Regions from separate parts of the Micromonospora sp. NPDC048063 genome, predicted to be linked through region 1. Evidence: riboswitches for the same ligand, from Rfam matches in the RefSeq annotation. Region 1 holds a riboswitch; each other region holds the start of a gene.
What was found. A riboswitch is a leader RNA that binds a small molecule or an ion and turns the genes downstream of it on or off. The one in region 1 is predicted to bind cyclic di-AMP.

Region 1 (7,043 bases):
GGCCCTGGTCAACCTCACCCAGGCGCTCTCCGACGAGTGGGCCGAGTTCGGCGTACGGGTCAACTGCATCAACCCCGAGCGCACCGCGACCCCCATGCGCACGAAGGCGTTCGGCGAGGAGCCGGAGCACACCCTGCTCGCCGCCGAGACCGTCGCCCAGGCCTCGCTGGACGTGCTGATCTCGGACCTGACCGGTCAGGTCATCGACGTGCGCCGCGCGCCGGGCGAGGTGCCGGCCCAGCCGGTGCCGGGGCAGGCCGAGCGGGCCGCCAGCCCGGCCAGCGCCGGCTGACGCGGGTCTCGGGCCACGGCGGGGAACGGAGCCGACATGCGTGGTGACCTGGTCCGGAAGCTGATCGCCCGCGCCCTGGCCACCGGCCTGGCGGTGCTGGCGTTCCTCGTCGTCGCGCTGACCGGCGCGACCGGCTGGGGGCTGGGGCTGGCGGTGGCCGCCCTCGCGGCGGCCGCCTGGGAACGGCGGGTCCGCCCGGGCGCCGACAGCGTCGCCGAGACCGCGCTGGTCGCGGCGGCGGTCCTGGTCGGGTACGCCCGGCGCCTCGACGCCGGTTTCGACCCCGCGCTGGCCGCGACGGCGCTGGTCCTGCTGGGGCTGGTGCTGCTCGTCGGGCCGCTGCGGGACGCCGGCGGCCTGGAGGTGCGCGCCGCGAACCTGCCGGTGCGCACCTGGACGCCCCTGGTCGCCGCGCGCCTCGGCGACGCCCTGCTGGGGCTGCTCGCCCTGGTGGCGGCGGCCGCCGCGGCGACCCTGCCGGCCGGGGTGGCGCTGGGCGCCGTCGCGCTGGTCGCCGCCGGCGCCGGGGCCGTCGGGCTGGACCTCGCCCGGCGGCGGTTCCGGCCGGGGGCCGGCGGGTCGGCGGTCTCCCGCGCGCTGCGCCGCCACCAGCCCGAGTTCCTGCTCCACTTCTCCGCCCCGCCCGGCTCGGAATACCAGGTCACCATGTGGCTGCCGTACCTGGAGCGGATCGGCCGGCCGTTCCTGGTCATGGTGCGGGAGCCGGAGTTCCTGCCCACCGTCGCCGCGGCCACCACGGCACCGGTGGTCTACTGCCCGACGACGAAGGCGATGGACGAGGCGCTGGTGCCGAGCCTGCGGGTGGCGTTCTACGTCAACCACGGCGCGAAGAACAGCCACTGCATCCGCTTCACCCAGCTCACCCACGTCCAGCTGCACCACGGCGACAGCGACAAGGCGCCCAGCGCCAACCCGGTCTCCGCCATCTTCGACCGGATCTTCGTCGCCGGTCAGGCCGCCGTCGACCGGTACGCCCGCGCGGGCGTGGACATCCCGGCGGAGAAGTTCGTGGTGGTCGGCCGGCCGCAGGTCGAGTCGATCGAGGTCCGCCCGGAGCCGGTGCGCGGCCTGCCGCACCCCACGGTGCTCTACACGCCGACCTGGACGGGCCACCACGCGGACGCCAACTACTGCTCGCTGCCGGTGGCCGAGGCGCTGCTGCGCGGGCTGCTGGCGCGGGGCGCGACGGTGATCCTGCGGGCCCACCCGTACACCTCGCAGAACCCGGCCTCGGCGCGGCAGCTGGGCCGGCTCACGGAGCTGCTGGCCGCGGACCGGGCCCGGAGTGGCCGGCAGCACGTCTTCGGCGCCGCCGCCCGCGAGCTGACCCTGACGGAGTGCGTGAACCGCTCGGACGCGCTGGTCTCCGACGTGTCCGGGGTGATCTCCGACTACCTCTACTCCGGCAAGCCGTACGCGGTCACCGACATGGGCGACGAGGGCGACCGGTTCGCCGAGCGGTTCCCGCTGGCCGGCTCGGGCTACGTGCTGCGTCGCGACATGTCCAACGTGGACGAGGTGCTGGCCGCGCTGCTCGACACCGACCCGCTCGCCGCCGCCCGCTGGGCCACCCGGAGCCGCTACCTGGGCGACTTCCCGGCCGAGTCGTACGCCGAGGCGTTCCTGGGCGCCGCGCGGCGGCTGCTCGACGCGGACTGGAACCCGCCGACGCCGCGCGCCGTCGGCGGGACCGGCCTGCCGGTCGAGCCGGACGAGGCGACCCTCTCCCCCACCACCTGACCGGCCGGCACCTCGCGGGTCAGCGGTACGGGTCGACCAGCTCCAGGACGGCCTCGGGGGCCTCGACGTGGGCGTTGTGGCCCAGGCCGGGCAGGGTGGCGACCGGCACGCCCAGCTCCTTGAGCTGGGCGTCGGTGACCATGGGGTCGTGCTCGCCGCGGGCCAGCAGCACCGGCACGTCCGTCGCCGCCAGCAGGGCCCGCAGGTCCGGCTCCCCCACCCCGAACGCGGCGGGGTCCATCGCCAGCCGCCAGCGGCCGTCGACCTGCCGCAGCCCGGCCTCGACCACCGGGTGGTCCGGCGCGAAGAGCCCGGTCAGGCCGGCCACCCGCAGGTACCGGCGGGCCGCCTCGTCCCGGCTGGCGAACCAGGTCACCGGTCGGGCGGCCAGCTCCCCGGCCTTCGCCAGCTCGGCCGGGGACCAGACGGCCTTGATGCCGAGCCCGACCACGGCGTCGACCGGCAGCCCGGCGCGGCGGGCGGCCAGCGCCAGCCCGACCACGCCGCCGAGGGAGTGCCCCAGCACGACGAGCCGGTCCCCCGCCGCGAGCCCCGCGGCGACCCGGTCGGCCAGCCCGGCGAACGAGTACGCCGACAGCGGCGGCGACCAGCCGTGGCCGGCGAGGTCCGGCGCCAGCCACCGCCCCGCCCACCGGCGCTCCAGCAGCGGCGCCCAGGGCAGCCACACGTCCCCGGTCGCGCCCATGCCGTGCAGCAGCAGCAGGACGCGCCGGCCGTCCCGGTCACCCGATTCGTCGGCCATAGGCCGCAGTGTGCCACCCGCCGTACGCCCCGGCGAGGGCCGTGACCCGGAGACGACATCGGGCGCCGGCTCCCGGGGTGGGGAGCCGACGCCCGACGGGTGTCTTTCTCAGGCGGAGTAGCCGCGGGTGGCGGCCCAGTTCGCCAGGGCGATGGTGGACATCCAGTACGACGCGGTCGCCGGGTTCGCCGAGTCGGCGATCTTCACCTGCCGGCCCTCGTCCTGGTAGCCCACGACGGCGATGTAGTGGCCGCCGGGGAACGAGTGCCAGCCGCCGTCGGTGTCGGTGGCGCTGCCGGCGACGTTCACCACGACACCCCGCCCGTCCGTGATGGCGGCGACCACGTCGGCCTGGAGCTGGTCCATCTGCGCCGGGGTCGCGGCACCGCCCGGGATCATCCGGGTCCGGTACGGGTCACCCTTCACCGTCGCGTTCAGCACCCGGGTGGTGTCCTCGGCCGAGTCGGTGCCCATCTCGTCGGTGCCCAGCTGGGCGCCGAGGGCGTCCTGGCTGCGCGCGATGCCGGCGGCGCTGAGGGCGTGCCGGACGGCCGCCGGACCGCAGTTGTAGAAGGTGGTCTGGGCCTGGTAGTCGTAGTCCAGGGACTTCGCCTTCGGCGGCTTCGGCGGCTCCGGCTTGCGGGTCAGGTCCGGGTTCGGGGCGGCGCTGGTGGCGCTGGCCGACGGAGCGGCGCTGGACGCGGCCGGGGCGCCGGTCGACGGGGCGGTCGCGACGCGGGCGTCGCCGCGCGAGGCGACGCTGCCGTCCCGCAGCTCGCTCACGGCCACCGGGGCCTGTGCGGCGGCGGGTGCCTCGTCGGTGCCGGCCAGCAACGCGCCGGTGCCCGACGCGAGCACGAGCGCCGCGGCCGACGCGGCGGCCACCTGGTACGGACGCTCGGACGTGAGGCGACGGAGCTGACGCTTGAGGTGGTGCTTCACGGTTTCCTCCACGGGCTCGGGGGGTGAGCGGCCGCCGGTCCGCGCAGGGGGGACCGACCGCGCGGACGGCGTCCGGCGGTGGTGGACCACTCAGGGGATGCGCCCGGGATGCCGGGCGACGGGCGGTGACCGGTGGGTCAGCTCGCGGCGTGCGGACGGGCGAGCGCGGGCACCGCGGCGCCGTGGAGGCGCCGGAACGACCGGGGGGCGGGTGGGTGCTGCACGGGGATGGAACTCCTTCCGACGCCGCCGACCGGGTTAGCTGACGGATTCGGGCGGGAAGAACGCCCTACCGCGGGCCGTGGCCCGCGGATTCACCCCGATGTTGCACTGGGTCCCCGGCTCGCCTGTTCACGATTAGGCGGGTCGGCGCGGCGTCGCCTCTTGCGATCGGTTACCGCACCGGACGGGCCGACACTACTGGCCGGCCCGCGCCCTGCCAACCCGCTCCCACCTGCCTAAACCTTGATCTCCGGACTTTTTTTGCGGTCAGTTCGGCACTGACGCGACTCAATGGGACGACCGTTTCCCGACGCACCTTGCGTCGACAACCGGACGAGCGGCGGACATCGGCGCGGAATCGTCGGCGGGAATCGGCCGGGCCGCGCCGGATGACCGGTTCGGCGCCGCTATGACCGGCGTCACGAAATTGCCCGGCGGTGTCAGCCCACCCGCGCGGGCCGCCAGCGCGCGGCGAGCGCGGGCCGACGCCCGGCGGACACCGGCCGGGCCGCCGGGAGCCGGCCCGGCCGGAGCCGGACCGCTGCGGCGTACGCCTCCCCGGCCAGGGCCCGCGCCGCCTCGGCGGCCAGGTCGGCGTCCCGCCACGCCGCCCGTTCCCGCTCGGCGGCGGCCCGGTGGGCGGCCCGCTTCGCGTCGCGTACCGCCCGGGCCAGCGCGATCTCCTGCTCGACCGGGTGCCGGCGGGGATCCCAGCCGGCCCGGCGGCCGAACACCTCGCGGAGTTGGCGGGTGGAGAGGTCGCCGCGCCAGTGGGCCGCCACCGCCGCATGGTGCAGCCAGCGCTCGCGGGCGGCGTACTCGGCGGGCGTGCGCGGGGTGCGCGGGGCGGGCAGGGCGGCGGCCCCGGTGAGGCGGCGGGCGGCGGTCTCCGCCTCGTCGTACGCCCGCCAGGCCCGGTCGGCCTCCTCCCGGGCGGCGAGCCAGTCGGCCCGCCACCGCCGGGCGGTGCGGGCGGCCCGGCCCGCCGCGACGGCCACCTCCTCGGCGTAGCGGCGCAGGTCGGCCGCCTCCGCCACGGGGTCGACCGCGGGCGGGGCGACCGGCTCGTCGGCCGGACGGAGCCGCTCGGGGCGGGCGACCAGCACGGCGAGCACGGTCAGGGCCAGCAGGAGCAGGGCGGACCAGATGGCGGCGGCCCGCGGCACCTCGATCAGGAACTGGTAGACGACGGTCTCCATGGTCGGCACCTCACGGGGAGCGAGTGCGTCAGCGGGTCGCACGCGGCGCCCGGGTGGCGGGGCGTGGCGGTGCCACGTCCCGCCGCCGGGACGGGCGCGGGTGGTGGAGAGCGGAGGACGGGCACCTGTCAACGCCTGCGATAGCGGAAGGAGCCCTTCCTACGCCGTGCGGCGGGCGTGGTCGCGGGGCGCGCGTGCCCCGCGGGATGGTGCGGATCAAACGTGCGGCGGGCCCCGGGGGCCGGCCGCGCCGGGGGTGTGCCCGCCCGGCGCGGGGGCCGGGCCGGGGGTGACGGCCCCGGCGGCCTCACCCGGGTCGGCCGGAGCGGCGGGGTGGCCGGGGCCGGCGGCGGCCCGGTCGACGGCGGCCCGGTCGACGGCGGCCCGGTCGACGGCGGCCCGGTCGACGGCGGCACCGTCGACGGCGGCACCGTCGGAGAGGACGCGGTGGTCGGCGACCGCCACGGGCGGGTCGGCGGGTGCCAGCGTGACGGGGAGCGCCGGGACCGGGGGCGCCCAGGCGTCAGCCGGGGGCGCCCAGGTGTCGGTCGCGGAAACTCCGGCCTGGGCCGAGGCGGCGGCGGGAAGGGCCCCGGCGCCGACGGCGAACGCGACCGCGACGGCGAGGCCGGTCAGCAGCCGTACGGCCCACCGCGCCACCCACCACAGGGGACAGGTGAGCGCGACGGGAAGCACGCGACCACGCTACCGCCGATGCCACCGGTCCGCATCGCCGCCCGGCGTGTCCCGTCTGCGGCGGTCTCGGCGGCCCTCCGGACCGGTGCTCTGCGCGCCCGGCCGTCCACCGGAGGACCGCACGGACCAGGGTGGACGGGTGGTCCGGCCGCCCCAGTGGGTCGACCTGTGTCAGTGGACGCGATCGTCCTACGCCCGGGGACGCGGCCGGCCGGCCGTCGCACGGGACTCGACGTACGCCGGTCGGCGGTCCGCCTCCGGCTCGGCGTGCCGGGGGCGCGGCACGACGCGTCCCCGCTCCCCCGGCACGGCCGGCGCTCGCTCCCCTGGTCGCTGCCGCGGGGCGGCCACACCTTCGACCGGCGGCGTCGCCCGGGCCGGGCGGCGCGGGCCGAGCAGCCGCATCATCGGCGTCTCGACGAAGCGGTGCAACGCTCCGGCGAGGGCCAGGTTGGCCAGCAGGAAGCCGAGCACCGCGGCCAGCCCCCACCAGCCGCGGTACCCGACGCCCCAGTCGCCGGTGAGCCGGAGCACGGTCACCATCACCAGCACGTGCACCAGGTAGAAGGCGAAGGAGACCTCGCCGAGCCAGACCATCGGCCGGGACCGCCACGGCGACCGCCGCCCGCGCACGTCCGCGTCCGCCGCCGCGGTGATGACCAGGATGTACGCCACCGCGAGCAGGGCCGCCCACAGCTCGGCGCGCACCCACTGCGCGGCGACCACCCAGGTGGCCACGAAGACCAGGCTCGCCACCGGCAGGCCCGGCCCCCGCCACCGGCCGCGCCGCATCAGCTCGGCGGCGGCCACGCCCATCCAGAACTCCAGGGACCGGACGGGCGGGAAGATCTGGGTGAACCACCAACGGCTCTCCTCGGGCACCAGGGCCTGGGCCGGCCAGAGCGCCAGGATCAGCAGCGGCACCGCGACGACCACGGTCCACAGTGCCCACGGCCGGGCCCGGCGGAGCAGCGGCAGCGCCAGCGGCAGGCAGAGGTAGAAGAAGAACTCGCAGGACAGCGACCAACTGACCGTGTTGATGCTGTAGAACGCGCCCGGCCGAGGGTCCCACGCCTGGAGCAGGAAGAGGTTCTCCACCGCGACGCCGCGGTCCACCGGGTCGGCGAACCAGGCCGCGACCAGCAGGGCGAGCGCCCACAGCGCCACG
Region 2 (7,043 bases), on a different contig from region 1:
CTGTTCATCCAGACCGCCCGCGAGCAGGAGTGGGACAGCTTCCTGCGGCGCTGCGTCATCGGCCGGGAGGTCGCCTCGTTTCTACCGCCGGGCGTTGCGCCGCCGACCGCGGCCACCCCGACCGAGCCGCAGCTCGTCGTGATCGACACCGGCCCGGTCACCGGCCCTGACTCGGGCCTCAGCGCGCCCTGGCGGGCCACCCTGGTGGTCCGCGACGACCTGGCCGGCTGGGACGTCGACGCGCTGGTACGCAGCGACATCGTGCTGCTCCAGCGGTTGGCAGAGACGGAGGCCGCGACGGCGGCGAGCGCGCTGGGCCTGATGAGCGTGCAGAGCTGGTTCACCCAGCTGCACCCCGAGATGGTCGGCCTGATCACCAAGGGCAAGGTGCAGTGGGTGATGCTCAGCATGACCCCCATCGAACGTCAGCTGATCGGCCCCGTCGCCCGCGGCGGCTGATCGTCCTCCGTCGGCCGTCTCGGCCGTGTCGCCGGCGAGAGCCCTGACAGCCTGGCGACGGACGCGGCGCCGCCGATGTCGCGCAGGCATGGGATTACCGTCGCGCGCCGACGGCGGGGCCTGCCCCCCGGGCCTCAGGTGCGGCCGGCGCTCTCGGGATCGTCGTCGGTGAAGAGGGCGAGCAGGTCGCCGACCTGCCGGTCGGCCTCGGCGGGGTGCCGGAACCGCCCGGCCGGGTTGAGCGTGTACTCGTTGCGCCGGCCCACCCGGGTGCGGTGCAGGTAGCCGCCCGCCTCCAGGTCGGCGACGATCGCCTGGGCGGCCCGCTCGGTGACGCCCACCTCGTCCGCGACGTCGCGTAGCCGGGCGGTGGGGTTGCGGGCGATGGCGAGCAGCACGTGCCCGTGGTTCGTCAGGAACGTCCAGTTGCGGGTGCTCCCGTTCTCCCCTGTCGTCGCCATGTCGTCATCGTATGGCGCGCCTTTCGGGTTTTCCGCCGCGCCCTCGCGCGGGAGGCCCCGCCCGACGTCTGCGGGCGGGCGCGAACATATGAAACGCATATCACGCATCCCTTGACGTATCTTCGGGTGCGTGTGACCGTGGGGGCAGCCCGCGCCCAGCGTCGGCCGGGGTGACCAGGTCGTTCGTGAGGGACGAGGTGAGGGAGATGAGTCGTCCCGGATCCCCCGGCGTTCAGCCGGGCCCGGAGCGGAAGTCGTCGGAGCCGGCACCGGAAGACCCGACCGCCGTGCGGGGCGCGTTCCCCACGCCGGGCGGTCCGGAGCAGGCGCTCGCCGAGTTGCAGGCCGGCAACCGCCGGTTCGTCACCGGCACCCCCCGCCACCCCAACCAGGACGCCGGGCACCGTGCCGCAGTCGCGGACGGGCAGCACCCGTTCGCGGTGATCGTCGGTTGCTCCGACTCCCGGCTCGCCGCGGAGATCATCTTTGACCGCGGCCTCGGCGACCTCTTCGTGGTACGCACCGCCGGGCACACGGTCGGCCCCGAGGTGCTGGGCAGCGTCGAGTACGCCGTGACGGTCCTGCGCACACCGCTGGTGGTGGTGCTCGGGCACGACTCCTGCGGGGCGGTCCAGGCGGCCCGTACGGCGGACGCCACCGGCACGTCTCCGGCCGGGCACCTGGGCGCCGTGGTGGACGCCGTGGTGCCCAGCCTGCGCCGCGCCGCCGCCGAGGGCGTGGACGACATCGACCGCATCGTCGACATCCACATCGCGCAGACCGTCGAGGCGATGCTGGACAGGTCGGCCGTGCTCGCCGCCGAGGTGGCCGCCGGGCGCTGCGCCGTCGTGGGCATGTCGTACCGGCTGGCGGCCGGCGAGGCGCGGGCGGTGACCGCCGTGTCCGCCGGCGAGGCGCGGGGGGGCGCCGAGGTGGCCAACGGGTCGGGCGCGGTCGACGGGGCGCAGCCTGCCGTCAGTGCCGCCCTCGCCTGACCCGTTCCTTCGCTCGGCCCGGGACGCCGACGCCCGTCGACGGGGGCCAACGGACGCCGAGTGGGCCTCAACCGCCCACGGGTCCCAGAAGCGCCGAGAGCGCCGACCGGGCCCACAGCTGTCCGGACCGGGCCGCGCGACGCCGGAGCGGGTCGTAGAGACGCCTTACAGATGCCGACAGGGCCCAGAGACGCCGACAGGGCCGCCCCGCAGGCGCGGGGCGGCCCTGTCGTTGGCTGCGTCAGAGCAGGGACACGTGCACGTGGTCCGTATGGTTCGACGGGCCGCTGTAGGACTTCCAGCCGGTCGCCGGGAACCAGATCTGCCGGTTCCAGATCACGTAGTAGATGCCGAGCCGGTCGGCGTTGCGGACCAGGAACGCGGTCAGGTTGTTGCCGTACATGTAGGTGTCGTCGTTGTGCCAGGGGGAGAAGCCGCTTCTCTGCAGCGACCAGTCGCAGGCCCGGCCCTTCGGATGCTCGTACGGCCCGCCGGAGCGGTAACAGCCGACGAAGCGGTTGAAGCCGGCCCGCTTGACCTCCTTGTACATGTGCAGGGTGCGCGCGGTGATGCAGCCGGAGGTGGTGGGGTCGTTCTCGGTGCAGGACAGGGGCTTCCAGTCGCCGTCGGCGGTACGACCCGGTGCCATCCGGGCCACCGGCGAGGTGGCGACCACCTTGCCGCCGGTCAGCCCTCTGCCGCCGACCAGTGCGAGCGCCTTCTCCGCGTCGCGCTTGCCGCGGGCCATCTCGTTGGTCAGCTTCTGCTGCTCGCGGACCTCGGCGTCGAGCGCCAGCTTGGCCTGCTCGGCGCGGGTCTTGACCGCGTTCACCTCGGCGAGCTTCTTGGCATTGACCAGGTTCAGCTCGTCGAGGGCGGCGGCGCGCTTGACGAACGAGTCGGGGCTGGCGGTGTCCAGCAGCATCGACACCGCGCCGATCCGCCCGGTCCGGTAGGACTGGGCGGCGATCTGGCTCACCTGCGGGGCCAGTGCTGCCAGGTCGGCCTGCGCCCGGTCGACCTCCAGGGCCAGTTCCAGTTGGCGCTTCTTCGACTTCGCGAGCTTCGCCTTGGCCTGGACGTAGCTGCGGTTCCGCGTCTCGATCAGGTCGTTGAGCAGCTTGGGCTCGTCGTCCCCGTGGCCGGAGGGTTGGGCCGGCGGGGTGGGTGCGGCCGCCGCCGGGAGGGGCCCGGCGAAGACGGCCAGGGCGGCGATCACGGCCACCACAGGTGTCAACCAGCGGCGTAGGGGTGCCGTCACAGTTTTCCCTTCCGTCGACCGCCGACCGGGTTAGCTGACGGGTTCGGGGCGGAAGTGGCCCCTACCGCTGTCGCGGATTCACCCCACGTGCCTGGGTCCCCGGCTCGCCTGGCGGCGATTGGGCGGCGGCACCGCAGGCGCCGCTGCGCGCCTTCGGCGGTGACCGGCAGCGAGGTTACCCGAGAGCCCTCCCGGGGATCTACGTCCCTAAGCCGACTAAATGCGTTATTTCGTAACGGCGGAGGGTGACCAGTGACGCGTTTATCAGGCGGCACGTCCTGATCGGTCACGCTGAGGAGTTTCACCATGCGGTGTCCGTGCTCCCGTTTCGGTCGGGCCACCCGGCGGGGGCGGCGGAGGGGGTGCTTCCGGCGCGCGGCCCGCTGAGGGCCTCCAGCGCCTCGGACCGGTCGGCCGCCGGCCGGGGGGCCGGCGGGGTCGGGAGTGCGCCGCGGTCGGCGGACTCCCCGCCGCGCCGGCCGGCCGTGGTCACCACGGCCGCGAGCCCGGTGGTCAGCGGCACGGCGGCGATCAGGCCCAGGGTGGCGACCGCGCTGCGGACGATCTCCTGGGCCAGGAACTCGCTGGTCAGGATCTGGCTCACCGCCCGGGAGTCGGCGGTCAGCAGGAGCAGCACCGGCAGCGAGGCCCCGGCGTACGCCAGCACGATGGTGTTCACCGTCGAGGCGATGTGCGCGCGGCCGACCCGGGTGGCCGCGCGGTACAGCTGCATCCGGGACAGCCCCGGGTTGGCGTGCGCCAGCTCGGTGACCGTCGCGGCCTGTGTCACGGTGACGTCGTCGAGCACGCCGAGCGAGCCGATGATGATCCCGGCGAGCAGCAGGCCGTGCAGGTCGACGTCGGCCTGGAACATCGACAGCGTGGTGGCGTCCTCGGTGCCGAACCCGGTCAGGTGGGTCGCCGCGGTGGCGATCGTGCCGAGCACGCCCGTCAGCACCAGGCTGCCCAGCGTGCCGAGCACGGCGACCGAGGTCTGCGCGGTCACCCCGTGCGTCAGGTAGAGCACCACGAACATGATCAGTGCCGCGCCGACGACCGCGACCAGCAGCGGTGGGCTGCCGGCGCTGATGCCGGGCAGCACGAAGGTCAGCAGGATGGCGAAGCTGGCCGCTAGGCCGGCCAGCGCCGCGAGCCCCCGCCACCGCCCGAACGCGACGATCGCGGCGGCGAACAGCACCACCAGCCAGAGCAGCGGCTTGCCGCGCTGGTGCTCGGCGATGTTGTAGGCGCTCGCCGAGGGGTCGGCGGGATCGGTGAGCTGGACCAGGATGATCTCGTCGCCGACCGCGACCGTCGGCGCCCCCGGCCCTGCCGGTACGGGCGTCTCCACCTGCTGGCCGGCGTCGGGGCCGTCGTCGACGCGTACGGTCACGGTGCCGCAGGGGCCCTCCGGGGCACCCTCCGGCGCCTCCGGGGTGGGCGGGCACGGCTCCGTCACCACCCGGGTCACCGTGCCGTGGTGGCGGGGCGGATCGGTGCCGGGCGCGGCGTCCGGGGCGTCCCACGGCCAGAGCAGCAGGGCCGCGATCAGGGTGGAGACGAACAGGGGCACCACCGTCGCGACGAGGATCCGTCGCACCCTCGGTGGGGCGGACGGTGCGGGACGGGTGTGGTCGGCGCCCATCGAGTGTCTCCCAACGAGTCCAGGGCGGGGTGCGTGCCGGCGGGCCGGTCGGTTCGGCGTGGCCGGGTGACCGCCGCGGCGGATCGCCCTGGGGTGTCGGTTCGGTCACGCACCGCGACGGCCCGGCCCGGCCGGTCGCGGTCGCTCGAAACCGCCGCCCGGTCTGGGCGACGGTGCGGGCGGCGCGGAGTGCGGAGGGCCACCGGCCGAATGGTAGCCATCCCGATATCCGGCCGCAGGTCGTGAGGGCTGGTGTCGGCCGCGGTCCGTCCCGTCCGGCAGCCGCCGGTCACCACCATGTCACTGTCGGGTGGCGGCCGGGCGGCCCTCCCGTGGTGGCCTGATGGCGGTCTCGTTCGGGGCGGATTCGCCGTCGGGTGCGCCGGTCGCCCCCGGACGCACCGGCCCCGGGGACTACCGTGGTCGGTGTGCGGGCGGCGGCGACAGTGACGGCGGGGCGATGGGCCCGGCTGCTGCTGCTCGTCGGCACACTGTTCGGCCTGGCCGCGATGCACACCCTCGGCCACGGCTCGCACTCCGTGGGCCATCCCGCCGAGGTTTCCGCGCAGGCCGTCGCCGCGGCCGGTGGGCACGGCGGCGCGGCGCAGGCGCTGCCCCGCCACGACACCGCCGCGCCGCTCCGTCAGGTCACCGCCGCGCTGCCCCGCCACGACACCGCCGCGCCGCTCGGTCAGGACCCCGCCATCGCGTACGTCGTCCCGGCGGCGCCGTCCGGCGTGGTGGGCTGCCCGGGCGACTGCCCGCACGAGCGGTTCCTCCCGTCCGGCGGGGCGGGCGGCGAGCTGCCCTGGTGGGGCGTGTGCCTGGCGGTGCTGGGCGCGCTCGCCGCTCCGCTGCTGCTCGCCGTGCTGCTGCTGGCCGGCGCACAGGCCGTCGGCCCAGCGGGCCGGGGGTCGGGCGGGCCGGCCCGGTCGCCCCGTGCCCCGCCGTCCCGGCCGGTCGGCCTGCGACTCGCCACGGTCTCGGTGCTGCGCAGATAGGACGCCCCGGCGCGGCCCGGTCAGCCGGCCCGCGTCCCCGTCCTGCTGCGTACGTTCCGATACCGAAAGGCCCAGATGTGACCACTCGTACCATCGCGCGCCGTGCCGCCCTGGCCGGCGCCACCGTCACCGCCGCCCTCGTCCTGACCGCCTGCGGCGGCGACGGGCATTCGTCCCCGGGTGCGGGGCACGGCACGCCCGCCACCAGCGGGCCGACGGCCTCCGCGTCCGGCGCGGCCACCTTCGGCGACGCCGACGCGATGTTCGCCCAGATGATGATTCCGCACCACCGGCAGGCGGTGGAGATGGCGGAGTTGGCCGCCACGCGGGCGGCGGACCCGGAGGTCAAGCGGCTCGCCGGGGAGATCAAGGCCGCCCAGGCGCCCGAGATCGCCACCATGAGCGGCTGGTTGTCGGCCTGGGGACGGCCGGTGCCGTCGCCCGGCGCCGAGACGCCGCACATGGACCACGGCATGCCCGGCATGATGTCCGACGCCGACATGGAGAAGCTGGCGGCGGCCTCCGGGCGGGAGTTCGACCGGCAGTTCCTGACCATGATGATCGCTCACCACGAGGGCGCCGTCACCATGGCCCGGGACGAGCTGGCCCGGGGCGTGAACGCGGAGGCGAAGGCCCTGGCCCAGCAGATCGTCACCACCCAGCAGGCCGAGATCGACACGATGGAGAAGATCCTCGGCCGGCTCTGACCCGGGCTGCCCCGGCGCTCGCACCCTGGGGGCGCCGGGGCACCGCCGGCCGGGTCAGCCGCGCTTCATGAGGCGGCCGACGGCGGCCATCATCTCGGTGGCCATCTCGTCGGCCCGGCCCTCGGCCGCTCCTTCGTGCATGCAGTGCCGGGCGTGCCCGTCGAGCAGGCCGAGGGCGACCTTGTCCAGGGCGGCCTGGATCGCGGAGATCTGCGTGAGCACGTCGATGCAGTAGCGGTCGTCGTCGACCATCTTCTCGATGCCGCGGACCTGCCCCTCGACGCGGCGCAGCCGCGCGAGCAACTGGTCCTTGCTGGCGGTGTAGCCCCTGGTCGGGGCGGGCGTCGGTGTGGTCATGCGATCGAGGATAGCGTACCCCTCGGGGGTATGGTAGGGTCCTCCTTGTCCGATACCCCCACCGGGTATCGGTACGCGGAGCAGTCATCCGTCCGCCTCCTCATTACCCCTGGGGGGTATATGCTGGAGGCGTCGAGAGGAGAGTTCGATGGTCACC
Region 3 (6,863 bases), on a different contig from region 1:
AAGCAGCTCGAGGGCGTCACCAAGGTCCGCGACAAGTTCGACGCGGAGAAGCAGAAGCTCGACGCCCTGATCGTCGCGCAGACGAAGCAGCAGAACGACCTGGCGGCGAAGAAGAAGCAGATCGACGCCGACATCAAGAAGCTCGAGGCGTCGCTGCCGGTGACCACGGTCAAGACGGAGAAGTGCCCGACCATCAACGGCGTGGTCAGCGAGGCGGCCCGGACCGCCATCAAGACCGCCTGCGCCCAGGTCGGCGACCCGTACGTCTGGGGCGCCACCGGCCCCAACTCGTTCGACTGCTCGGGTCTGACCCAGTACGCCTACAAGGCGGCGGGCATCCACCTGACACACTTCACCGGCGCGCAGTGGAACGAGGGCAAGGCCATCCCGCGCTCCGAGGCGCGCCCGGGTGACCTGGTGTTCTTCTTCAGCGACCTGCACCACGTCGGCCTCTACCTCGGTAACGACAAGATGGTGCACGCGCCCCGGGCCGGCAAGCCGGTCAACGTCTCCAGCATCAACACGATGCCGGTGGCCGGTTTCCGCAGACCCGGCTGATCCCGCGCCACCTGAACGGAGAGGGCCCCCGGTCGAGTAGACCGGGGGCCCTCGTCGTGCTCGGGGACGGCCTGCGCCAGCCCGGGCGAGCGGTGGGTCAGCGGGGCGCGTCCAGCGCGGAGGGCAGCAGGTTCACGTCGTCCAGGTTGACGTACATGACCCGGTGGCCGAACTGGATCTGCACGTACCTGTTCTCGCCGCGGATCACCGTCCAGTCACCCGGCGACGACCCGTCGAACGTGACGGCCCGGTAGTACTCGCCGGGGAGCACCGTGCCGACGGCGTACCGCTGGCCGGCCGAGAGGGTGTACTGGAGCGGGGAGATCGGCTGGTAGGGCACGCCGGCCGGGTAGGCGGCCTGCTCCGGGTAGGCCCGGCCGTAGACCGGGATGGTGGCCTTGCCGGCCTTCGGGGTCACCACGAAGCCCACGGACCACTTCGCGGTCGGCTTCGAGGCGGGGTTGTGGAACCACGCCTTCTGGCCGAGGTACCAGATCGCGGTCCAGTCCCCCCGCACCTCGGCCAGGGCGTACGTCTGCCCGGCGGAGGCCCGGGCGCCGTGGTCGGAGATGTACATGGTGTTCGGGGTGCCGTCGGGCCGCAGCGCGATGTCGTTGACCAGCGGCGCGTCGTGGCTCGGCGCGCTGTGCAGGATCACCGCGGACGAGCCGCGCAGCGGGCAGGGAGCCACCGGCGGGGGCGGGTTCGGCACGCCCGGCGGCTGCCGGTTGCAGCCGGTGAACTGCGGCTGGTTGGTGGCGAAGTCGGGGTCGATGGTGACGAGCCCCGTCTGCGGCGTGGCGGTCGACGTGAACGGCGCCTTGAGCAGGTCGAAGTAGTGCGACCAGTCCCAGTACGGGCCCGGGTCCCAGTGCATGCCGCGCACGGTCGAGGCGACGGTGCCGGGGACGTTGTCGTGACCGACGATGTGCTGCCGGTCCAGCGGGATGTTGTACCGCAGCGCCAGGTGGCGGACCAGCTTGGCGGAGGTGCGGTACATCGCCTCGGTGTACCAGGTGCCGTGCCCCGCGAAGCCCTCGTGCTCCAGGCCGATGGACTTGGCGTTCACGTACCAGTTGCCGGCGTGCCAGCCGACGTTCTTGGTCTTGATGTGCTGGGCGATGTGGCCGTCCACCGAGCGCAGGGTGTAGTGCCAGCCCACCCGCCGCGGGTCCTTGACGAGGTTGACGCTGGGCCCGAAGTAGCCCTCGGTGTCGTGGATGACGATGTACTCGATCTTCTGCTGGGCCGGCCGGTCGGCGAGGTCGTGGTTGCCGTAGTCACCCACGGTCGGGCCGTACTGCACGTAGGGCGCCGGGATCCACTCGCAGGAGATCGTGTCGGGGCACTCCAGCCCGTCGGGCCGGGCGACCTTGCGCAGGCCCAGCCGGTCGAGCCAGGAGCGTTCCGGCTGCACCGCGCGGGCGGCGAGGGTGACCCGCTGCCCGTCGTCGGTCAGCCGGCTGTCGCCGGCGCCGATGGTGGCGTACACCTCGTTGGCGAAGGCCGCCGCGGCGTCGGCGCTGTCCGCGCCGGAGTAGCGGGCCACCGCGCCGTACCAGGCCGCCGGGTCGGTGTCGGCGCCGACCGGGGCGCCGATCTGCTTCTGGTACGCGGCCAGCAGCGCCGCGCCGCCCCGGATGTTCGCCGTGACGTCCGTCCGCAGCGCCTCCTCGCTGGCGCCGGTCAGCTCGGCGGCGGCGTCGAGCGTCCGCAGCGAGGCCTCGGCGGGCGGCGGGGTGTCCGGCGGCTCGTGCGCCTCGGCCAGGGACGGGCGGGAGTCGTCGCCCCGCGGGTCCTCGGTGCCGTCGTCGTGGTGGGTGCCCCCGGGCAGGGCGGCGACGTACTCCGCGTCGGTGAGGTGCATCGGTCCGAAGCCGCCGCTGGTGCTCGGCGTTCCGGCGTTGGTGTCCCAGCGGGACTGCAGGTAGGAGACTCCGAGCAGGACGCTCTCCGGCACGCCGTACTCCGCCGCCGCGGCGGCGTACTGCTGCTGCCGGTCGGTCGTCGGCGCGGCGGCGGCGGTTCCGGCGGCGGTGAGTGGCGTCGCGGCCAGGGCGGCCGCCACGGCGGCGGCCAGCAGGACGCGTCTGCTCCTCGATGTCGCTGACAGGTGCATCAGACCCCCAGGTCGGACGGGCGAATGTGGGGCCACCTTCGCCCCGGGCGCCACCTCCGGTCAATACCTTTCCATGCGTCACTTACCGAAGAAGGAAAATTTCGTCGCCCCGAGTGACACGCTCCACCGGCCCGCATGAGTACGGTGTGTCACGGCGCGATGGGTTGCGGATCGATAACGACCATCTCTACTCTGGTCATTCGTCGGCCGGCGACAGTCCGTCCATCCGGGGCGGTAACGGTCCGACACCGCCGAGTCGCTCCCGAGCGAGCCGGGGACCCAGGTACCCCGGGGTGAATCCGCAGCACCTGCGGTAGGGCGTCCCCTTCCCGCCCGAACCCGTCAGCTAACCCGGTAGGCGGTACGGGAAGAAGGAGTACGGAGCCCGGTGGCACACCATGCCCCGCGGCCACCGTCGGCACGGTCGGCACCCGCCGGCCCGACGACGGCTGCGCCGCGCCCACGCTGGTACCGCTGCACCACCGCCCTCGCCGCCTTGGCCGCGTTCGCCGTCGTCCTGACCGGCGGCGCCACGGCGGCCCACGCCGAACCGACGGTCGCCGAGATCGAGCGCCAGATCGACGAGGACTGGAACAAGCTCGAACCGATCATCGAACGGCACAACGCCACCCGCCAGGACCTGGCCGCCAAGCGCAGGCAGGCCGACGCCCTCGCCAAGCAGATCGAGCCCTTGGAACGGCAGGTCGAGCAGGCGATGGAGGAGGTCAGCGCGCTGGCCGTCCGCGCCTACAAGGGCGAGAACGTCTCCGCCGTCAACGCCCTGCTGGGCAGCCGCTCGCCCGACCAGATGGTCGGCCAGCTCGAACTGCTCGACCGGTTCGCCCAGCACCAGCAGCAGGACGTGCGGCAGGTCGCCGAGCTGCGCGACCGGCTGGCCGAGAAGAAGGCCCCGCTCGACGAGATGGTCGTCCAACTCGGCCGGACGGAGGCCCAGCTCGCCGCGAAGAAGAAACAGATCAACGCCGAGATCGACCGGCTGCAGAAGCGGCGGCTGCGGATCTACGGCAGCGGCGGCGGCGGTTCGCTGCGCCCCGCCCCCTGCCCGGCCAGCTACCCGGGTGGCGGTGCCGGCACCGCGGTCAAGTTCGCCTGCGCCCAGATCGGCAAGCCCTACGTCTGGGGCGCCGAGGGCCCGAACGCGTACGACTGCTCGGGCCTGATGCTCGCCGCCTGGGCGAAGGCCGGGGTATCGCTCCCGCACAACGCCGCGCAGCAGCGCCGGGTCACCGCGACCGTCACCCGGGGCGAGCTGCGCCCGGGAGACCTGGTCTTCTACTACAGCGACCTGCACCACGTCGGCATGTACGTCGGCGGGGGCTGGGTGGTGCACGCCTCCCGAGCCGGGGTGCCGGTCAAGATGAAGAAGGTCGACGACGGCCCGATCCACAGTTACGGCCGCCCCGGCTGAGGTGTAAGGAAGGGGCCCTTCCTAACGCATTCGGTAGAGGAAGGGCCCCTTCCTAACAGGCGGCCGTCGGGTCAGCGGGTCGGCCAGGTGCGCCAGTGCTGCCAGGAGCGGCTCGGGGTCGGGCCGCGCTGCCCCTGGTAGCGCGAGCCGTAGACGGCCGAGCCGTACGGGTGCTCGGCCGGCGACGAGAGCCGGAAGATGCAGAGCTGACCGATCTTCATGCCCGGCCAGAGGGTGATGGGCAGGTTGGCCACGTTGGACAGCTCCAGCGTCACGTGGCCGGAGAAGCCCGGGTCGATGAAGCCCGCGGTGGAGTGGGTGAGCAGGCCGAGCCGTCCCAGGCTCGACTTGCCCTCCAGCCGCCCGGCGAGCTGGTCGCCGAGGGAGATCACCTCCAGCGTCGAGGCGAGCACGAACTCGCCCGGGTGCAGCACGAACGGCTCGCCCTCGGGCACCTCGACCATCGACGTCAGGTCGTCCTGCTGCATCGCCGGGTCGATGTGGGTGTAGAGGTGGTTGTTGAAGACCCGGAAGAGCTTGTCCAGGCGTACGTCGATGCTGGACGGTTGCACCAGCGTGGGCTCGAACGGCTCCAGCGCGAGCGTGCCCGCCTTGATCTCGGAGACCAGGTCGCGGTCGGAGAGCAGCATCGCACCACCTTAGCGAGCGATGTGCGTGGCCTGCGTGTCGGACTACCTGTTCGTACACGTGTTCGATAGAATGTCGGCATGGCTTCCTGGTCCGAATTCGCCGCCGACGAGCCCCGCCTCGCCGACGGGATCCGCTCCCTCATGCAGCAGTACGGGCCGGGCTTCGGCTACCTGGCCACCGTCCGCGCCGACGGCGGGCCCCGGGTCCACCCCGTCTCTCCAGTGATCACCGACGAGGGGCTCTTCTGCTTCGTGGTCGACTCGCCGAAGCGGCGCGACCTGGAGCGCGACGGCCGCTACGCCCTGCACTCCTTCCCGCCCGAGGAGAGTGACGACGAGGCCTACGTCGCCGGCCACGCCCGGCCGGTCACCGACCCGGCCCGGGTCGCCCGGCTGGCCCGCAGCCACCGGGCCGCGCCGCAGGTCGACTGGCGGCTGTTCGAGTTCACCGTCGACGTGGCGATGCTCGCCCGTCGGGAGCCGGGCGTCGCGGGCGGCGCCGGCGAGGGGCACGGCCGGCCCGCCGTCCAGGTCTGGCTCGACCCCGGTGCGGCCGCCGCCGGCACCGCCGCGGTGCCCGAGACGCGGTCCGGGAGTGGTGGCAGCCTCGCCGCCCGCCCGGCCGCCTGAGACGCGGTGCGGCGCCCCGGGCCGTCCCCGTCCGGGGCGCCGCACCGCCCCCACCCCGCCCCGAAGACGACGGCGCCGGCCCCGTCGAGCGGAGCCGGCACCGGTCGTGCGGGGGAACTACGCCGCGCGGTACGCGTTCCAGGCGGTCAGCATGCGGCTGGCCTGCCCGGCGGTGAACTGGTGCATGCAGGAGTCGTAGGTGTAGTCCATGAAGTTGGTGATCGGGTCGACGCCCGGGGCGGTGCAGGTGTCCCGGCCGGTCGGGCACTGGAACGCCGGGGATGCCTCGGGTGCGGTGTCGCTGACGCTGTCACCCGAGCCGGAGCAGCCGCCCTGGAAGGTGTGGTAGAGGTTCAGCCAGTGGCCGACCTCGTGGGTGCCGGTGTCGCCCTGGTTGTAGTTGGTGGCCGTGCCGCCCGGCAGCGACTCGCTCAGCACGACGACGCCGTCCATGCTGCTCAGCTTCCGGGTCGGGAAGGTCGCCCAGCCGAGCAGGTCGTTGCTCAGCTCGCCCAGGTAGACGTTGAGGGTGTTCTTGCCGCCCTCGCGCAGCGAGGTCTTCATCTGCCGCTCGGCCGAGGAGCCCTGCACGATCGGGTACCACGAGGGGTTCGTCACCCGGTTGATCTTCTGCAGCTGGAAGCTGAACGCGGTGGCCGCGCCACCGGTCGCCCCACTGTAGGACTGGTTCAGCACGTCGATCTGCGAGGTGATCATCGAGTCCGGGATGTTGCCGCCGGCCCGGGTGCCGTCCCGCTGGATCACGTGCACCACGACCGGGACGGTGACGGTGGCCGTGATGGAGGCGCCGGCGCCGGTGCGGAACCGGGCGCGCTCGCGCAGGGCGGCGGCCAGGTCGGCCTCGCGCTCGCGGGTCTCCGCCAGGGTCAGCTCGTTCGGCTCGTGCTTGGCCGCGCCGCCCGCCTTGATACGGGAGTCCGAGTGGACGTCGGCCGGCTCGACGCAGACCTCGCTCGGGGCGGCGGAGAAGGCCGACGCGGCCGGTACGACGCCCACGGCGGCGGTGCTGAGCAGCAGCGCGAGGGTCGTCGACGCGACGCCGGCCGTACGCCGGGTCAGCAGGTTGGGACGGAGTCCCATGGGCCCACCTCTTTCTGGCCGGCGCGACAGGGGGTATGTCACGCCGTGGCTGAGAACGTTGGGCAGACGTTACAACCGATCGACGGATTTGAGAACGGCCATATGTTGCAGGGGTGAAACTTTTTCCTGATCGACGCCGACCGGTGATCGACAATTGGCGATGAAACGGTGATTCTCGGTAGCGACTCGCGCTGCCCGATGCTCGGTGGCGCCGATCTTCGGGTGTACCGGTCCGCCGGCCGGTGCGGGCACGGCACAGAACGGATCATGGCCGCCGTGGCAGGGCCAGCTTCCGGGTGGTGGCCGCAAGTCACCCGGGAGTCCGCCGGGCGACACGGTGCGGCGTCGGAGGGGTACCTGGGTGCGCCGACGGGAC
Region 4 (7,043 bases), on a different contig from region 1:
CCGACCGGGTCCGGGACGGGGCCGACCCGCCGCTGGCGATCGCGCTGGCCCGGGTGGAGCTGCGCGCCGGCGACCCGCGCGCCGCCGGGTACGCGCTGCCCGACTGGGAGGCGCCCGGGGCGGCCGACTGGCCGCTGCCCGTACGCCTGGACGCGGCGGTGCTGGACGCGGTGCTGGCGCGGCGGGCGGGCGACGACCGGCGGGCCGGACGGGTGCTGGAGCGGGCCCTCGACCTGGCGGGCCCGGAGGGGTTCCGGCGGGCGTTCACCCGAGCCGAACCCGGGGTCCGGGACCTGCTCGCCGCCCACCTCGACGCGGGCACCGCCCACTGGCCGACCGTCAGCGACCTGGTCCGGGGCGCCGACACGCCGCCCGACCGGACTTCGGCGGACCAGCGCCCGGCGGCGCTGGACGAGCCGCTGACCGAGCGCGAGCTGACCATCCTGCGCTATCTGCAGAGCATCCTGTCCAACGTGGAGATCGCCGCCGAGTTGTCCCTGTCGGTCAACACGGTCAAGACCCACGTGCGCAACATCTACCGCAAGCTCGACGCCACCCGCCGCCGCGAAGCCGTCCGCCGCGCCCGCGACCTCCACCTGATCTGACCGCGTGGGCGGGTGGGTCAGGGGTTGGCGGCGGCGTCGACCGCGGCCAGGAGGTCCGCGAGGTCGTAGCCGGCGTCGTGGCGGACCCCGTTGACGAACAGGGTCGGGCTGGCCTCGACGCCGCTGCGGATGCCGCCGACGAAGTCCCGCCGTACCCGGTCGCCGTGCGCCTGCCGCTCCACCTCCGCGTTGACCTCGTCGGCGGGCAGGCCGAGCTGCGCGACGCCGAGCGACAGGTGCACCGGGTCGAGCTGGTCCTGGTGCTCGTAGAGCCAGTCGTGCATCGCCCAGAACCGTCCCCGCCGCCCGGCCGCCTCGCTGGCCTCGGCGGCGTGCTCGGCGTACGGGTGCATGTTGGTGATCGGGAAGTGCCGGTACGCCAGCCGCACCGTCTCGGCGCGCTGCCGTAGCACCTCCCGCAGGTTCTGGTACGCGGCCCCGCAGAACCGGCACTGGAAGTCGCCGTACTCGACGATCGTCACCGGCGCGTCCACCGGCCCGCGGACGTGGTCGTGCTCGGTCACCGGGGTCCGTAGGCGGGCGGTGACCTGCAGTGGTGTGGTCATCCGGTCGTCACCCGCCGATCCGTGCCGAGGCGCTCCGGCGCGAGCAGCCGGCCGTCGTCCGCCCGCCGGAGGCGTGCGGCGCCGGGCCGGGTGGCCGGCGGGCGGGACCCGGGCGCGGCGCGCCCGGCACGGGTCGACCCCTTCGGATCAGTCATGTCTCCCAGGCTGGCCCGGGGCGGGGTGAGGGCGGCTCACCCCGCCCGGGTGGTTCGGCCCGCGTGCCCGTCGGGCCACGTCGGAGGCCTCGCCGCCGGGGTCGGGGGCCGACCGGGGCACGGCGGCTCAGGCCAGCACGGGGGCGACCGCGATGTGGTTCTGCACCTCCCGGATGCCCGGGGCACACCAGGCGGTGCGTTCCACCTCCGCCCGCTCCGGCATCGAGTGGACCAGCCCGCCGAGCACCACCGTGTCGCCGTGCACCCGGACGGTGATCCGTTCCGCCTCGGTGGCCCGGTTGCGGGCCAGCGCGTCGACGATCCGGGCGGCCAGGGCGTGCCCGTCCGGCCGGATGGCGGGGCGGACGGTGATGCCGTTGCTGACCCCGCGTACGCCGGTCAGCCGGGCCACCGCCCGTTCGGCGGCGCGGCGCTGGTACTCCCAGTCCACCTCGCCGTGCAGCGTCACCCAGCCCTGCGAGACCGTCACGTCGAGCTGCTCCAGCGGGACGAAGGCGTCCCACTCCAGCGCGTGCCCCGCCGCCGCCGCGATGTCCGGGTCGGCGCGTTCGGCGCCGGTGCCGATGCGTACCGCGAGGTCGTTGGCGACCGCCCGGACGCGGGCGACCCGGTGCGCCGCCCGTTCGGCGGCCCACTTCTTGGCGTAGCTGTCGACCCGACCGGTCAGCGTGACCACGCCCTCGGAGACGGTCACGCCGATCTCGTGCGGTCTCACCCGGGGTTCCCAGGTCAGCTCGTCGAGGACGGCGGACTGGATGTCCTGGTCGGTACGGGTGATCGTCTCGATGGCCATCTGTCACTCCTCACGGGATAGCTGCCTGTGCACACGGGCCCGCCGGGACCGATCCTGGCGCGGGCGGGGGTGAGCGACCCTCACCCGACCCGGGTGGCTGTGCCCTGTCCGGGAGGTACGGCGCGGGCCCCGGCCGACCCTCAGGGGTCGACCGGGGCCCGCGGTGTGCCCGTAGGTCGGGGTGGGTCAGCCGTCGAGGCCGACGGGGGAGTTGGGACGGTCCACGTCGACGAACTCGATGTCGTCCGCCGCCCGGTCGTCCCGGCTGCCGGCGGCCCGCGCGGCGGTGCCGGCGGCCCAGCCGATCGCCGCGCCGACCAGCGCGGCGCCGATCAACAGCGTCCAGGGCAGCGTGGGGCGGCGGCCGGCGAGCGCGTCGAAGGCCAGGGTGGCCCGGCGGCGCGCCTCGTCCGCCGCGGAGCCCACCAGGTCGCCGGCCTCGTCGGCGAGGCCGGAGCCGCCGCGGCGGGCCGACCGGGCGGTGTCGCGGACACTGTCGCCCGCGGAGCTGACCGCCGAGACCAGGTTCTGCCACGCCTGGTCGGCGATCCGCTCGGGCTTGCTGCGGCGATCCAGCAGATTGGTACCGAACATGGTGGGTTACCTCCTCGGGCCGAAGCCGGCGGCCACTTCGGACTTCGACGTCTCACCGGCGCGTCATGGCTCGCTCGTTCCGCCTGTGCCCAACCGGGCACCTCCGCAAACCCTCGCCGGGCGCGGGGCGAGCCCGGACACCGGGCTGGGGCCCTCGCCGTGCGTCAGCGGAGCGTGACCACCGCGGTCACGCCGCGCGCGAAGTCGTCGTCATCGTCGTCGTCATCGTCGCCGCCGCCGAAGCCGCAGGCCAGCACGAGGGCCAGCAACGCGCCGACACCGGCCAGCGCGGCAAGTCTCCTGATCATCGATCGTCCTCCCGTCGTGGCACTCGTTCTTCGGGCCGATGCTAGGCAGGATGGGCAACCCGCGGGCGGGAGCGGGGCCGGCCACGCCAGGAAGTTCGGGTGCCGGGCGGTGCCGGCGGGAGACGGCTACCCTGGGTCGGCGACGCGTCAGCGGCAGCTGATCGTTGGGTGAACAAGAAGTGAAAAGTCCGGACAAGGGCGACTTGGTGCGCCCTCATCCGCGAATTGCTCATCCCGAGGGGTGGCGACCGAGGCCGTCGGAGGAATACTCTCGGTCGCGGCCCGCGTACTGATGAGGCGCCCGTCGGACGGGCGAGTGGAGGTGCTCGCGTGAGCCTGTCGATCGTGAAGTCGGTTATGCCCGGTGGTGTCATCGAGATCGCCCCCCGGGGCGAGATCGACGTCGACACCGCATACGAGGTGCGCGAGGCGATCGCCGAGGTCCTGGCCAAGGGGCGCCCCAGCCGGATCGAGCTCAACATGAGGCTCGTCACCTTCATCGACTCCGTCGGTATCAGCGCGATGGTCGCCGGCTTCCAGACCGCCGAGGTGAGCGGCGTCAAGCTCGTCGTCACCGAGCCGAGCCGGTTCGTGCACCGGCAGCTCTGGGTGACCGGCCTGCTCGGCCTCTTCGGCGCCCCTGAGCCCTACTACGCCGGCGCGCCCGCCCCCGAGGTCCTCCCCGGCGCCTGACCCGCCGGCAGGGGTCCCGCCGGTGCCCCGTTGGCGTCAGTCGTCGCCGCGGCCCGACAGGTCGATGTCGGACGCCTCGGTGACGCGCGGATCGCAAGGCCGGCATCCGCGCGGAGCGGCGCGCCGTTGCCAGCGCGCCGCCGGTGCGCGACGATCGGGCGACGGCGACGGTGGGGAGACGGCGTGCTCAGGCGGGATTCCTTCAGCTACACCGTCCAGGCGCGCTGCTCGCTCGCCGACGCCGCAGGGTTGCTCGCGGACCCGGCCCGGCAGCAGGACCTGCACCCGCTGATCGCCCGGGTCCGCCGGGTGTCGCCCCGTCGCGGCGCGCGGGCCAGCTACCTCATCACCGACCGGCTGGCCGTCGGGCCGCTGCGCCTGCCGGTCACCTACCGGGCCGACGTCCTGGTCGACGGGCCGGACGAGATCGTCACCGTGGCGCGGCAGTGGCCGGCCACCACGGTGCGCAACCGGACCCGACTGCGGGCCGAGCCGGACGGCGTGGTCCGGATCGACGTCGAGATCACCCTCACCGCGCCGGTCCCGCTCTTCGGCTACGCCTTCAGCCAGGCGCGCGCCGCCCACCTGGGGCTGGCGGCCCGGCTCGGCGTCGCCCTGGGCGGGCACCCGCCGGAGTCACCGCCCGCCTGAGCCGGGCATCGACGACACGGCGGCATGCCCGGCCGTCGGCCGGGGAGGTGGCGGCGGGAAGGCGGTCGCCCCGGCGACCCGCGAGCGGGTCACCGGGGCCGGGGCGTCAGTAGACCGACAGGTGCACGTGGTTGGTGTGGTCGCTGGACGGGTCGCCGTTGGCGCCGCTGTACGACTTCCATCCGCTGCTGGGCAGCCAGATCTGCCTGTACCAGATCACGTAGAGCACGGCGAGCCGGTCGGCGTTCTTGACGAAGTACGTCGCCAGGTTGTTGCCGTACGTCCTGTCGCCGCCGGTGGCGTCGCCCCCGAACCCGCTCTTCTGAGCCGCGAAGTCGCAGGCCCGGCCCTTGGGGTGCTCGCCGGAGCCGCCGGGGCGGTAGCAGGAGACGTAGCGGGTGAAGCCGGACGCCTTGGCCTGGTTGAGCGCGTGCAGGGTGCGCGGGGTGATGCAGCCGTTGGCGGGGGTGGGGTCGTTGACGCTGCACGACTCGGACGGCCAGGACCCGTCGGAGTTGCGCGGCGCCGGCTTCGCCGTCGCGGTGGAGCTGCCGCCCGGCCCGCCGCCGCTCGACTGCGACCGGTTGGCCACCGTCAGCGCCCGCTCCGCCTGGTCCTTGCGCTTGGCCATCAGCGTGACCTGCTTGCGCTGCTCCCGGATCTCGCCGTCCAGGGCCAGCTTGGTGCGGGCGGCCTGGTCACGGGTCTCCTGGAGCTCGCGGAGCGCCCGGTCCTCGTTGGCGGCCACCGCGTCGAGAGCGGCGGCCCGGTCCATGAAGCCGTCCGGCGAGCTGCTGTTGAGCAGGGCGGACACCACCCCCAGCCGGCCGGTCCGGTAGGCCACCCCGGCGATCTCGCCGACCTTGCTGCTCCGCTCGGTCAGCTCGCTCTCGGTCGCCTTGAGCTGTGTGGCGAGCTGCTGCTGCCGTTTGACCGACGTGTCCAGCGCCCGCTTGGCGTCCAGGTAGCCCTTGCTGGCGGCTTCGAGCTGGGCCCGCAGGGCGGGCGTGCCGCCCTCCTGGTCCTGGCCGGGGGCTGCGGCGAGCAGGCCGGCCCGGGAGGCGGCCGCCGCGGGGGCGGTGGTGACCGGGGCGACCGCGGCGCCGAGGGTGAGCGTCACGGCGATCAGGGCCGCCAACCGGGCGGCGCGTCGTCGTACAGGTGCCATCACTGGCATACACGTGTCCTTCCGTCAGCCGCCGACCGGGTTAGCTGACGGGTTCGGGACGGAAGATCCCTACCGCTGACGCGGATGCACCCCACGAACTTGGTTCCCCGGTTCGCCCCGCCGGGCGATTAGGCGGCGGCCACCGCCGGCACCGGTGGGTGCCGCCTGGCGGAGGCCGGAACCGAGCCTACCGGTGCGGGTGTGACTGGTGTAGCACAGGTGACTGAGGGTGCCTGTCCGCTTACCGTCAAATCCGACATAAGTCAACAATACTCTCCCAGATTTAAGGCTGTGCTCATTACCACTCAACCGACCCGCAGGCCCCGGGAGACGCCCCCGGCTCGATCTGCAACGTCGCGTGCTCGATCTGGAAGTCCTCGTGCAGGGCCGTCCGGGCTGCGGTGAGCACCGCGCCGACCTCCGCGCCCGGCGCCATGGTCAGGTGCGCCGAGGCCACCTCCATCCCGGAGGTCAGCGTCCAGACGTGCAGGTCGTGCACCTCGGCCACGCCGGGCACGGCGGCCAGCCGGTCGTGCACCCTGGCGACCTCGAGGTGCTCCGGCGCGGCCTGCACCAGGATGCGCAGCGCGGCGCGCCCGAGCCGCCAGGTGCGGGGCAGGATGAACAGCCCGATGGCCACCGCGACCAGCGGGTCCGCCCACCACCAGTCGGTGACGGCGATCAGCAGGGCCGCGCCGATCACGCCGAGTGAGCCCAGCAGGTCGCCCAGCACCTCCAGGTACGCGCCCTGCATGTTGATGCTCTCCTTCGCCCCGGACCGCAGCAGGGCGAAGGCGGCCACGTTGGCGAGCAGGCCGAGCACGGCGACCGCGAGCATCGGGCCGGCGAGCACCTCCGGCGGGTCGCCGAACCGGCGTACGGCCTCGACGACCACGTAGACCGCGACGCCGGAGAGCAGCACGGCGTTGGCCAGGGCGGCCAGCACCTCCAGCCGGTAGAGGCCGAAGGTGCGCTGCGGGTCCGCGCCGGCGCGCCGGGTCGCGGTGATCGCCGCGAGCGCCATGCCGATGCCGAGCACGTCGGTGAACATGTGCCCGGCGTCGCTCAGCAGGGCCAGCGAGCCGGTGCGGAAGGCGGCCACCGCCTCCACCACCATCAGGGCGCCGAGCAGCGCGAACGCCGCCCAGAGGCGGCCCCGGTGGCGGTGCGCGGCATTCGCGACCGACCCGTGGTGGTGGTCATGACCTGCACCCACGCGCCCACCTTCCGTCACCCGTCCGGACCCGGTTCAATCTATGCTCACATCGCAATATGTGCAAGTGACTGCCCGGCGGCGGCCGGGACGACTCAGCCGGTCGGGTCGACGGTGGTCAGCCGCTGGGTGGCCCGCGACAGCGCGACGTAGAGCGTCCGTACGCCCGAACCCGGGTCGGCCCGGATCTCACCCGGGGCGACCAGGACCACGCCGTCGTACTCCATGCCCTTGGCCTCCAGGCTGGTCACCACCTGCAGGCGCGGCGCGCCCAGC

Region 2: linked by a shared signal. The riboswitch ahead of ACGFZ2_RS13660 (coiled-coil domain-containing protein) and the one ahead of ACGFZ2_RS11360 (C39 family peptidase) in region 1 are both predicted to bind cyclic di-AMP.
Region 3: linked by a shared signal. The riboswitch ahead of ACGFZ2_RS25180 (NlpC/P60 family protein) and the one ahead of ACGFZ2_RS11360 (C39 family peptidase) in region 1 are both predicted to bind cyclic di-AMP.
Region 4: linked by a shared signal. The riboswitch ahead of ACGFZ2_RS30295 (coiled-coil domain-containing protein) and the one ahead of ACGFZ2_RS11360 (C39 family peptidase) in region 1 are both predicted to bind cyclic di-AMP.

Annotation. Positions count from the first base shown of each region.
Region 1 is NZ_JBIDBG010000003.1:642,034-649,076, reverse strand. Features, by position in the region: gene ACGFZ2_RS11375 (D-ribitol-5-phosphate cytidylyltransferase) at 1-292, shown strand, start outside; gene ACGFZ2_RS11370 (CDP-glycerol glycerophosphotransferase family protein) at 329-2,053, shown strand; gene ACGFZ2_RS11365 (alpha/beta fold hydrolase) at 2,073-2,816, opposite strand; gene ACGFZ2_RS11360 (C39 family peptidase) at 2,925-3,770, opposite strand; cyclic di-AMP (ydaO/yuaA leader) riboswitch at 3,991-4,132, opposite strand; gene ACGFZ2_RS11355 (hypothetical protein) at 4,421-5,179, opposite strand; gene ACGFZ2_RS11350 (hypothetical protein) at 5,396-5,875, opposite strand; gene ACGFZ2_RS11345 (acyltransferase family protein) at 6,065-7,043, opposite strand, start outside.
Region 2 is NZ_JBIDBG010000004.1:390,352-397,394, reverse strand. Features, by position in the region: gene ACGFZ2_RS13675 (hypothetical protein) at 1-459, shown strand, start outside; gene ACGFZ2_RS13670 (MarR family winged helix-turn-helix transcriptional regulator) at 594-920, opposite strand; gene ACGFZ2_RS13665 (carbonic anhydrase) at 1,127-1,915, shown strand; gene ACGFZ2_RS13660 (coiled-coil domain-containing protein) at 2,157-3,176, opposite strand; cyclic di-AMP (ydaO/yuaA leader) riboswitch at 3,180-3,311, opposite strand; gene ACGFZ2_RS13655 (YibE/F family protein) at 3,478-4,821, opposite strand; gene ACGFZ2_RS13650 (hypothetical protein) at 5,250-5,822, shown strand; gene ACGFZ2_RS13645 (DUF305 domain-containing protein) at 5,900-6,529, shown strand; gene ACGFZ2_RS13640 (metal-sensitive transcriptional regulator) at 6,584-6,886, opposite strand; gene ACGFZ2_RS13635 (copper ion binding protein) at 7,035-7,043, shown strand, end outside.
Region 3 is NZ_JBIDBG010000012.1:2,504-9,366, reverse strand. Features, by position in the region: gene ACGFZ2_RS25190 (NlpC/P60 family protein) at 1-558, shown strand, start outside; gene ACGFZ2_RS25185 (N-acetylmuramoyl-L-alanine amidase) at 656-2,677, opposite strand; cyclic di-AMP (ydaO/yuaA leader) riboswitch at 2,917-3,053, shown strand; gene ACGFZ2_RS25180 (NlpC/P60 family protein) at 3,174-4,106, shown strand; gene dcd (dCTP deaminase) at 4,178-4,756, opposite strand; gene ACGFZ2_RS25170 (pyridoxamine 5'-phosphate oxidase family protein) at 4,835-5,386, shown strand; gene ACGFZ2_RS25165 (zinc metalloprotease) at 5,504-6,487, opposite strand.
Region 4 is NZ_JBIDBG010000021.1:6,978-14,020, reverse strand. Features, by position in the region: gene ACGFZ2_RS30335 (LuxR C-terminal-related transcriptional regulator) at 1-605, shown strand, start outside; gene ACGFZ2_RS30330 (DsbA family protein) at 623-1,171, opposite strand; gene ACGFZ2_RS30325 (hypothetical protein) at 1,168-1,326, opposite strand; gene ACGFZ2_RS30320 (BON domain-containing protein) at 1,454-2,140, opposite strand; gene ACGFZ2_RS30315 (hypothetical protein) at 2,327-2,734, opposite strand; gene ACGFZ2_RS30310 (hypothetical protein) at 2,899-3,042, opposite strand; gene ACGFZ2_RS30305 (STAS domain-containing protein) at 3,373-3,735, shown strand; gene ACGFZ2_RS30300 (SRPBCC family protein) at 3,919-4,386, shown strand; gene ACGFZ2_RS30295 (coiled-coil domain-containing protein) at 4,493-5,554, opposite strand; cyclic di-AMP (ydaO/yuaA leader) riboswitch at 5,568-5,699, opposite strand; gene ACGFZ2_RS30290 (cation diffusion facilitator family transporter) at 5,853-6,770, opposite strand; gene ACGFZ2_RS30285 (HelD family protein) at 6,863-7,043, opposite strand, start outside.